DNA from 4 places in the Paracoccus sp. J39 genome. Region 2 is predicted to be linked to each of the others. Evidence: riboswitches for the same ligand, from Rfam matches in the RefSeq annotation. Region 2 holds a riboswitch; each other region holds the start of a gene.
The links. Region 2 has a riboswitch for cobalamin ahead of L632_RS0112700 (TonB-dependent siderophore receptor). Riboswitches for the same ligand answer to the same signal wherever they lie in the genome.
Positions count from the first base shown of each region.

Region 1 (2,193 bases), on a different contig from region 2:
GAAAATCGACGCGCAGGAAACCGCTGGCCATGAAGACCGGAGGCAACAGCCGTGCCAGCAGCGCCGCCGGCAGGACGCCGCGATCCAGCAGCCGCCGTCCCCGCTCCAGCATCTTGCCGTCCACCCAGCGCCGGACGAGACGGTTGCTTCCGGCCAGTGCGCCGATCCCGTAAAGGGCCCAGTCGCTGATGATATTCCCGGTTACCAGCGCCACCAGGGCCAGTCCGGTGCCGATCTCTCCTGCGGCGGCCAGTGCCGCGCCGGCGATGATCGCCCCTTCTTCCATGACAAAATTCGCAAGAAACAGCAGCAAGGCCAATATCAGCGGATTGCCCAGATATTGTTCGATAAGGGCTTCCACCGCGCGGAGTCTCCTTGGGGCGAGGGGCGGGACAGATCAAGCTAAGGACACCCACCCGCAAACGCAAGCCGCAAGGCTTGCGCCGGCGACACGCATGGCGCCGAACGCATCCAGATCGCGCGATGCCCAGAGGCACTCGGCCCCCCGGGGTGACGTCGATCTCCTCATCGATCTTGCCGCGATATCAAGCGCACTGCCATCAGGCGGGAAAAAGCAGATACTGCCCATCTAATCTGTTTATTTGACAACTCCCTTGTGCTATCCGGTCGCCGACGGTGCCCCGCAAGGGGTGAAAAGGGAATGCGGTGAGGGAAACCGATGCCGCAGCTGTGCCCGCAACTGTAACCGGGAGCGACCCGCATATGCCACTCTGCCCCAGGGCGGGGGAAGGCGCGGAACTCGCAAGGAACCGGAAGCCAGGAGACCTGCCGTCGCTGTCGCCCATCCCGCGGCCGGGACAAGCCGAGGGTGCGGATTTCCGCTGCGGTGACCCATGTGGATCGAAGGCAGCGGTATGTGCGATGCGACCGATAGAATCTGAACTCGCGCGCGCGGCGGAAGAACCGTCGCGGCGATGCCTTCGTATCCGGCTTCCCTTCCCGTTGAACGAGGATAAGTGCCGAAATGAAGGTCCGCCATATCATTCCCGTGCTGTTGGGCACAACCCTTGCCGTCCCGCCTGCCACCGCCGAGGACGCGGTGACGCTGGATACCATCGTCGTCACCGCCTCGCGCGCCGACCTGCCTGAACGCGCCATCGGCAGCGCCGTCACCGTCGTGACCGAGGAGCGCGCCCGCCGCGAACAGGCGAAGCGCATCACCGACCTGCTGCGGGACGTGCCGGGGGTTCAGGTCTCGCAGGACCGTCCCGGTGCCTGGACCAGCATCAGCATCCGGGGATCGGATAACGGCCAGGTGCTTGTCCTGATGGACGGGGTCCGGCTTGGCGATCCGTCCTCGACCGAGACGGCGTTCCAGTTCGACCATCTGGATGTCGAGGGCATCGACCGGATCGAGGTGCTGCGCGGCAACCAGTCCTCGCTTTACGGATCGGACGCGATCGGCGGCGTTGTCAACATCATCACCAGGCGCCCGGTCCAGGACGGCTGGCGGCTGTCCAGCGGATTGGAGCTTGGTCCGGACGGCTGGCGCCGGGCCACCGCGACCCTGCTGTGGAAAAGGGGCGATCTCGACGCCCGGGTCAGCGGCTTTTCCACGCATTACGACGGCCCGTCGCAGGCCGATCCGCGCACCAGCCCGGTTCCCGGCCCCATGGACGACGACGCCCATCGCGGCAACGGGATCGGCACGGCACTGGGCTGGCAGATCGCGCCGCAGTTGCGGGCCGAACTCTCTGCGCAGCGATACGTGGCACGAATACGATTCGCCGCCCAGTGACGGCAGCGATACGGTCGAAAAGGACGAATGGAACCTGGGCGCGCGCATCCTCCATGAAAGCGCCGACCGGACCCTGCGGCAGACGCTCAGCTGGGGCCGCTACAATGCCCGGCGAACCTATCATACCGGCTTTTCGCGGCCCGAGGGCGATGTCTACGACGGCATGCTGACCCGCTATGGCTACGACGTGACCTGGAAGCCGGCCGAGCCATGGTCGCTTGTGGGCGGCGTCACGCGCGAGAAGGAAGAAACCCTCCAGATCACCAATTATACCGGCAGCTTCATCGCCAGCAACGCCACCACCGCGCTCTTTACCGAGGCGGCCTGGCGTCCCGACGACCATCTGACCCTGACCGCCGCGCTGCGCCGCGACGACAATGATCAGTTCGGCACCTTCAACACATGGCGGCTGACCGGGGCCTATCTGCTTTCCG
Region 1 is NZ_JAEN01000026.1:26,811-29,003, forward strand. It holds gene L632_RS23635 (DedA family protein) at 1-361, opposite strand, end outside; cobalamin riboswitch at 618-809, shown strand; gene L632_RS25130 (TonB-dependent receptor) at 986-1,759, shown strand; gene L632_RS25010 (TonB-dependent siderophore receptor) at 1,716-2,193, shown strand, end outside.
Region 1: linked by a shared signal. The riboswitch ahead of L632_RS25130 (TonB-dependent receptor) and the one ahead of L632_RS0112700 (TonB-dependent siderophore receptor) in region 2 are both predicted to bind cobalamin.

Region 2 (2,193 bases):
TGTCGAACCGGCCCTGATATTCCAGCGCGGCCGATCTCGTATCACGCTCATACCGGCCGCCCGGTGCGAAGGAGGCCTCGTAGATATCTCGTTTCTTCTGCAGCGCGACGTTCAGCTTCTGCGCCGAGTTGCGGGCATCGCCGCCATCAAGCGCCCATGTGCCGGTATATCTGAGATCCCGCAGCCGCGAGGCGTCGTCGTAATCCGGCCGGCCGTCGTAGAAATGCGCGGTGGCCTGGTTGCTGCCCGAAAGGGCGAAGCGGTTCAGCAGCCGACCCCCCAGCGCCTCGGCTTCGAGCCAGAGCGAGCCGTAAGTCTCGTCCCGGTGGGCGGTCCATGGCTCGTCCCGCAGGTATTCGTCGGGCGAGGCGACGAAGGACACCGATTCGTCATAGCCGTATTCCTGCCAGCTGCGCCGCAGGGTGAAGCCGGCGGTCACCGCCTCGCTGATGTCGTAGGAGCCGCCGAGGGTCAGGCTGTCGCGCTCGTTGAACTCGGTATCGCCGCCCGGCGTGCGCGAGGCGTCCTCGCCATCGGTATGGCGCGTCGCGGCCGAGAGGCTGATCTGGCCGCGCGCGCCCATGGCGCGAAGATGGGCGCTGGCGGCGCGGGTGCCCTGACCGCCGATCTCGACCCCACCGCCATAGCTCAGCCCCGGGGCCGAGGCGCGGCGGGTGGTGATCGCGATCACCCCGGCGGCGGCATTGGCGCCGTAGATCGTCGATTGCGGGCCGCGCAGCACCTCGATGCGCTCGACATCCTCGGTCAGCAGGCCGCCGAACACATAGTCGCCGCTGCCGGGGGCATTGGCCTCGACCCCGTCGATCAGCACCAGCACGTGATTGGCTTCGCCGCCGCGGATGCGGACCTTGGTCAGGGTCTCGCCGGTCGAGGTCACGGCCAGGCCGGGCAGGTCGCGCAGCGCGTCCTGGACGGTGACGAAGCCGCGCTCTTGCAGATCCCCGGCGGTCAGGATGCTGTGGGCGCGGCCATAGGCGCTTTCGGCGACCGGCGACAGGCCGCCCGACAGGATCACGGGGTCGAGCATGACGGGCGCCTGGCTCTCCTGGCCCGTGGCGGCGGCCGGAAGGAGCAGGGCGGCGGCGGCCAGCAGGGAGACCGGGGTTCTGAACATTCCAAAGCCTTTCCAGCACGGGGCCCGGCCCCGCGATTTGCAGAACTGCCCTGCGGACAGGCCCGACAGCCCGGCCGCGGGACGGCGACTGTCACCTCTGCGGAACGGCCGCTTCCCGGGCGCGCCCCGCGCCGGAAATGGGTGATCGCTGCGGCAGGTCTCCTGGCTTGCGGATCGTTGCTCGGGCCGGCCTTCCCGGGGGTTGCCCAGTGGCGCCTGCGGCCTTCGCTCACCGCATACAGTTGCGGGGGCAGCCCCGGCCTTGCCCTGGCCGTCTTGCGGCCGGCGGGCGCACCGGTGTTCCCTTTTCATCCGGCATGGCGCCGGAACCGTAGCGGCCTTGCATTGCCGCAGGGCGCCGCGGGCTGTCAAGCGCCAATCCGGTGCCGCCGCGCGGCCGCGACAATCCGCCGGGTGGAACCGGCCGCTGAAGCGCGCCGCGGGGGCAAGGACGCTTTGGTGCCGGAGGGATCGGTGCCCCTCTGCCTGCTGCGGGATGGAACCGGCGGAACCCGCCCGCCTGCGGCGCGGGAAGGCGCCGCCTGCCGGAAAAGGGGGCCGGAATCGGGAAGCCGCCGCGGGTTCCGCGCCGGCCCGAGAACCTCGCCACCGCCGGAGGGCGCGGCCGGGGCGCCGGCCGCGGATGGCACGGGCGCGCCGTCCATTCCTGAGCGTTTTCCACGGGACGCAAAATCCGAACCCGACAGTTCGCATCAGGAAAATGTCACCGAGGAATTCTGTCAACTATATGTTTTTGCTAGATTATTTATTGACCTTCCGCGAATCCCTCTCTATATCCGGCTCAAGGTCGCCAGCCAGCGGAAAGCCAGCCAGCCACCACAGGACCCAGCCAGCCAGCCAGGAGAAACAAACATGGCAAAGACCGCTTGCAACGCCTGCGCGTTCTATGAGGATCACGTCGCCAACTCCGCCAGCACGCTTTCGGATTCCGGCCTGTGCCGCGCCAACCCGCCGGTCACCCAGAAGGATGCGGATACCAGGGGCTATTGGCCGGTCGTCAAGTCGAACGACTGGTGCGGACAGTTCGCCACCAGCTT
Region 2 is NZ_JAEN01000011.1:133,008-135,200, reverse strand. It holds gene L632_RS0112700 (TonB-dependent siderophore receptor) at 1-1,135, opposite strand, end outside; cobalamin riboswitch at 1,270-1,484, opposite strand; gene L632_RS0112695 (hypothetical protein) at 2,009-2,193, shown strand, end outside.

Region 3 (2,193 bases), on a different contig from region 2:
CGGATATAGGGGCGTACGCCCTGCGGCACGCCGCCCTCGCCCGCGCCCAGCGTGACGCCCGGCGTGGTGCGCAGCACGTCGGCGACCGAGGTCTGGCCGCGCTCCTCGATCTCGCGCGCGGTGACGACGGTGACCGAGCGCGGGGTGTCGAGCAGCGGCGCGGTGGCCTTGTCCGAGGTGCTTTCGGTGACCTTGTAGCTTGTCTCGGCCTCGTTGCCCTGCTGGCGGCGGATGACCACCGTGTCCAGAGTGACGGTGTCCTGCGCCTGTGCAGGGCCGGCCACGCCGGCCGAGATGGCCAGCACCGGCAGCAGGCCCAGGGTCGGCAGCAATTGCGCTGCGCCCCCCGTGACCGGCGGTTTCGGATGGGACTTGTTCATGGATTGCTCCCGGCACAAAAGAAATCGCTGCCATCCGCGAGGATGGAGGCGACAGGAACGTGCTGGCTCAGCAGAGTGGCTTGCGGTGAAACGAGCCGGGAGGGGGAGCAGTCGCCCCCTGTCCTAGCCGCGCGTGATCCATGCAAGAGGGTTAATTGTCGCAAATTGTCAAACGACGCTGCGTAAAATCCCGGATCGGCAGGCCCGACTGTTGCAGCGATTCAACAATCCGGATGCTCTCCCGTCGGAAAAGGTGCCGCAACTCTCGGCCGGGATGCAAGTGGCGCCCGCCCCGCGGGCGTTCGAAAGCCCACCAGATGTTCCAATGGGCGGGCAGTTTCCCACTAGATGTGGATTGACCTGCGTGGCGGAGCGTGGCTAACTGCAGGGGTCATGGTTACCTCCGGGGCGACTCGGGGATCAACAGGGAAGCCGGTGCAAGGCCGGCACTGCCCCCGCAGCTGTAAGCGGAGAGCGACGCTGGAATGCCACTGGGGCCAGCCCCGGGAAGGCCAGCCAAGCCGGGACCCGCGAGTCAGAAGACCTGCCATGGCGCGAAAGGACGAAACCGTGCGGCGGGCGCGGGGCTGAAGCGGTTCCGATGGCGCGGTCATCGGGCGCGGCCCCTGCTTGCCGACAGAAAGAAGGAGCAGAGGCATGACCATCACCGTTTATTCCAAGCCCGCCTGCGTGCAATGCACCGCCACGACCCGGGCGCTCGAGGCGCGCGGCCTGCCCTATCAGCTGGTCGACCTGACCGAGGATGAGGCGGCGATGGAACTGGTCACCTCGCTCGGCTATCGCCAGGCGCCCGTCGTCGTCGCCGGCGAGGCGCATTGGGCGGGTTTCCGGCCCGACATGATCGGCCGGCTGTCCTGAACGCGCGGCCATGGGCGGGCACCGGGGCGAACTGGTCTATTATTCCTCGGGCTCGGGGAACACGGCGCGCTTCATGGCGCGGCTGGGGCTGCCGGCGCTCCGCATCCCGGTCTCGCCGTGCGAGATCCTGCCCGAGCCCGGCCGGCCCTATGTGCTGATCTGCCCGACCTATGCCGATGGCGCGGGGCGGGGCGCGGTGCCGAAACAGGTCATCCGCTTCCTGAACGACCCCGGGCGCCGCGCGCTGCTGCGCGGCGTGATCGGCGCCGGCAACCGCAATTTCGGCGCCACCTTCGCCCTGTCGGCGAGGGTCATTTCTGCTAAATGCGACGTCCCCGTGCTGTATCGATTCGAGCTGGCGGGCGACGACAACGATCTTTCCCGCGTCCGGGCGGGGCTTGAGAAATTCTGGGGGACGGAATGCTTGACAATGGCGTAAAGGCCGTGCTGGACCATCACGCGCTGAACGCGATGCTGAACCTTTACGACGGCGAGGGCCGCATCCGCTTCGAGGCGGATCGCAAGGCCGCGCGGCAATATTTCCTGCAGCATGTCAACCAGAACACCGTGTTCTTCCACAATCTCGACGAGAAGCTGCGCTATCTCGTCGACGAAGGCTATTACGAGCCCGAGGTGCTGGACCAGTATTCGCGCAATTTCCAGCGCGCGATCTGGGATGCTGCCTATGCGCGGAAGTTCCGCTTCCCGACCTTCCTGGGCGCCTTCAAGTATTACACCAGCTATACGCTGAAGACCCGCGACGGCCAGCGTTACCTGGAACGCTACGAGGACCGGGTGGTCATGGTCGCCCTGACGCTGGCGCGCGGCGACGAGGCGCTGGCCATGCGCTTCATGGAGGAGATGCTCTCGGGCCGCTTCCAGCCGGCGACGCCCACGTTCCTCAATGCCGGCAAGAAGTCCCGTGGCGAGCTGA
Region 3 is NZ_JAEN01000020.1:6,411-8,603, reverse strand. It holds gene L632_RS22940 (TonB-dependent siderophore receptor) at 1-380, opposite strand, end outside; cobalamin riboswitch at 758-947, shown strand; gene nrdH (glutaredoxin-like protein NrdH) at 1,038-1,259, shown strand; gene nrdI (class Ib ribonucleoside-diphosphate reductase assembly flavoprotein NrdI) at 1,270-1,698, shown strand; gene nrdE (class 1b ribonucleoside-diphosphate reductase subunit alpha) at 1,680-2,193, shown strand, end outside.
Region 3: linked by a shared signal. The riboswitch ahead of nrdH (glutaredoxin-like protein NrdH) and the one ahead of L632_RS0112700 (TonB-dependent siderophore receptor) in region 2 are both predicted to bind cobalamin.

Region 4 (2,193 bases), on a different contig from region 2:
ATAGGCGCGGAGCGGCGCCTCGCCATAGCCCTTGGGGATTTGCGGGTTGCCGCCCGAAAGCAGCTTCGGCTTGTCCTGCGATTTCTCCATGCTCCTAGAACTCCACGCCCGGCTGGGCCTTGATCCCGTCGCGGAACGGGTGCTTGACCTGCTCCATCTCGGTCACAAGATCGGCCAGCGCGATAAGTTCCGGCCTGGCATTGCGCCCGGTCAGCACGACATGGGTCATCGGCGGCTTTTCGTCGCGCAGGAAGGCCAGCACCTCGTCCAGATCCAGATAGTCATAGCGCAGGGCGATGTTGATCTCGTCCAGCAGCACCATGCGGATCGAGGGTTCGCGGATCAGCTGCTTGGCCTTTTCCCAGCCGGCGCGGGCGGCGGCGATGTCGCGCTCGCGATCCTGCGTTTCCCAGGTGAAGCCCTCGCCCATGGCGTGGAACTGGCACAGATCGGCGAAATGCGCGGTCAGCAGCCGCCGCTCGCCGGTGTCCCAGGCGCCCTTGATGAACTGCACCACCGCGCAGGGCATGCCATGGGCGATGCAGCGCAGGATCATCCCGAAGCCCGAGGAGGACTTGCCCTTGCCCTTGCCGGTATGGACGATGACCAGCCCCTTCTCGCCCTGCTTCCCGGCCATCATCCTGTCGCGGGCGGCCTTGATCTTCGCCATCTTCTCGGTATGGCGGGCGTTGTCGTCGGTCTGCATCGGGCACTCCTTCGCTTGACAAGTCGGGACCGGGCGCGCACAGACAGGGGGCGCTGGTTCCTGTCCTATGACAGGCGAAGAGGGAATGCGACAGGCAACCGCCTGGAAGCAGCCGCCCCCGCGACCGTGACCGGAGAGGTCGCCCCGAAGCCACTGGCGAAAGCCGGGAAGGTGGGGCGGCCGTGGGCCAAGGCCCGAATCCGCAAGCCGGGAGACCTGCCAGCGCAGAAGGATTGACCGGCGGACGGGGTGTTCCCGCTGGGGCTTGGGGCATTCGCGCCCCTGCGCCCTGCCGCCACAACGGATGAAGGGCGCATGACAGTCACGCTGCATGTCTGCATCACCTGCCGCGCCGGCCAGCCGGTGCTTGAGGGCGAGCCGGTGCCCGGCGCGCGGCTGCATGACGCGCTGACCGCCGAAGGGGCCCCCGACGGCGTGCGCATCGTCCCGGTCGAATGCCTGTCGGCCTGCGCCAGCGGCGCGGCCATCGCGCTGTCGGCGCCCGGCCGCTGGACCTATGTCTATGGCCGCATGTCGGCCGAGGACGCGCCCGAGATCCTGGCCGGCGCCGCCGCCTATGCCGGCGCCCCCGACGGCATCGTGCCCTGGCGCGAGCGCGTCACGATTTTCCGCAAGCGCAGCCTCGCGCGCATTCCTCCGATTGGGTAGCCCATGACCGACCTGACCAAGACCCCCGTGACCGTCATCACCGGCTTTCTCGGCGCCGGCAAGACCACGCTGATCCGCCACCTGATGCTGAACCCGCAGGGCAAGCGGCTGGCGGTGCTGGTCAATGAATTCGGCACCATGGGCGTCGACGGCGAGATCCTGAAATCCTGCGCGGACGAGAACTGCCCGGCCGAGAACATCATGGAACTGTCGAACGGCTGCATCTGCTGCACCGTGGCCGACGATTTCATCCCGACGCTGGAGCGGCTGATGGCGATGCCCGTCAAGCCCGACCACATCCTGATCGAGACCTCGGGCCTTGCCCTGCCCAAGCCCTTGCTGAAAGCCTTCGACTGGCCGGCGATCCGCTCGCGCATCACCGTGGACGGGGTGATCGCGCTGGCCGATGCCGAGGCCGTGGCCGCCGGCCGCTTCGCCCCGGACGAGGCCGCCGTCGAGGCGCAGCGCGCCGCCGACGACAGCCTCGACCACGAAACGCCCCTGTCCGAGGTGTTCGAGGACCAGATCGCCTGCGCCGACATCGTCCTGCTCTCCAAGGCCGACCTGGCCGGCGAGGACGGGCTGGCCGCCGCCCGCGCGGTGATCGAGGCCGAGGCGCCGCGCAAGCTGCCGATCCTGCCGCTGACCGATGGGGTGATCGACCCGCGGGTGATCCTTGGGCTGGGTGCGGCGGCCGAGGACGACCTTGCCGCCCGCCCCAGCCATCACGACGGCGCCGAGGACCATGAACATGACGATTTCGACTCGATGGTGATCGAGCTGGCCGAGATCGCCGACCCCGCCGAGCTTGCCGCCCG
Region 4 is NZ_JAEN01000029.1:18,676-20,868, reverse strand. It holds gene L632_RS0119495 (DUF1801 domain-containing protein) at 1-90, opposite strand, end outside; gene cobO (cob(I)yrinic acid a,c-diamide adenosyltransferase) at 95-706, opposite strand; cobalamin riboswitch at 744-945, shown strand; gene L632_RS0119485 (DUF1636 domain-containing protein) at 1,022-1,375, shown strand; gene cobW (cobalamin biosynthesis protein CobW) at 1,379-2,193, shown strand, end outside.
Region 4: linked by a shared signal. The riboswitch ahead of L632_RS0119485 (DUF1636 domain-containing protein) and the one ahead of L632_RS0112700 (TonB-dependent siderophore receptor) in region 2 are both predicted to bind cobalamin.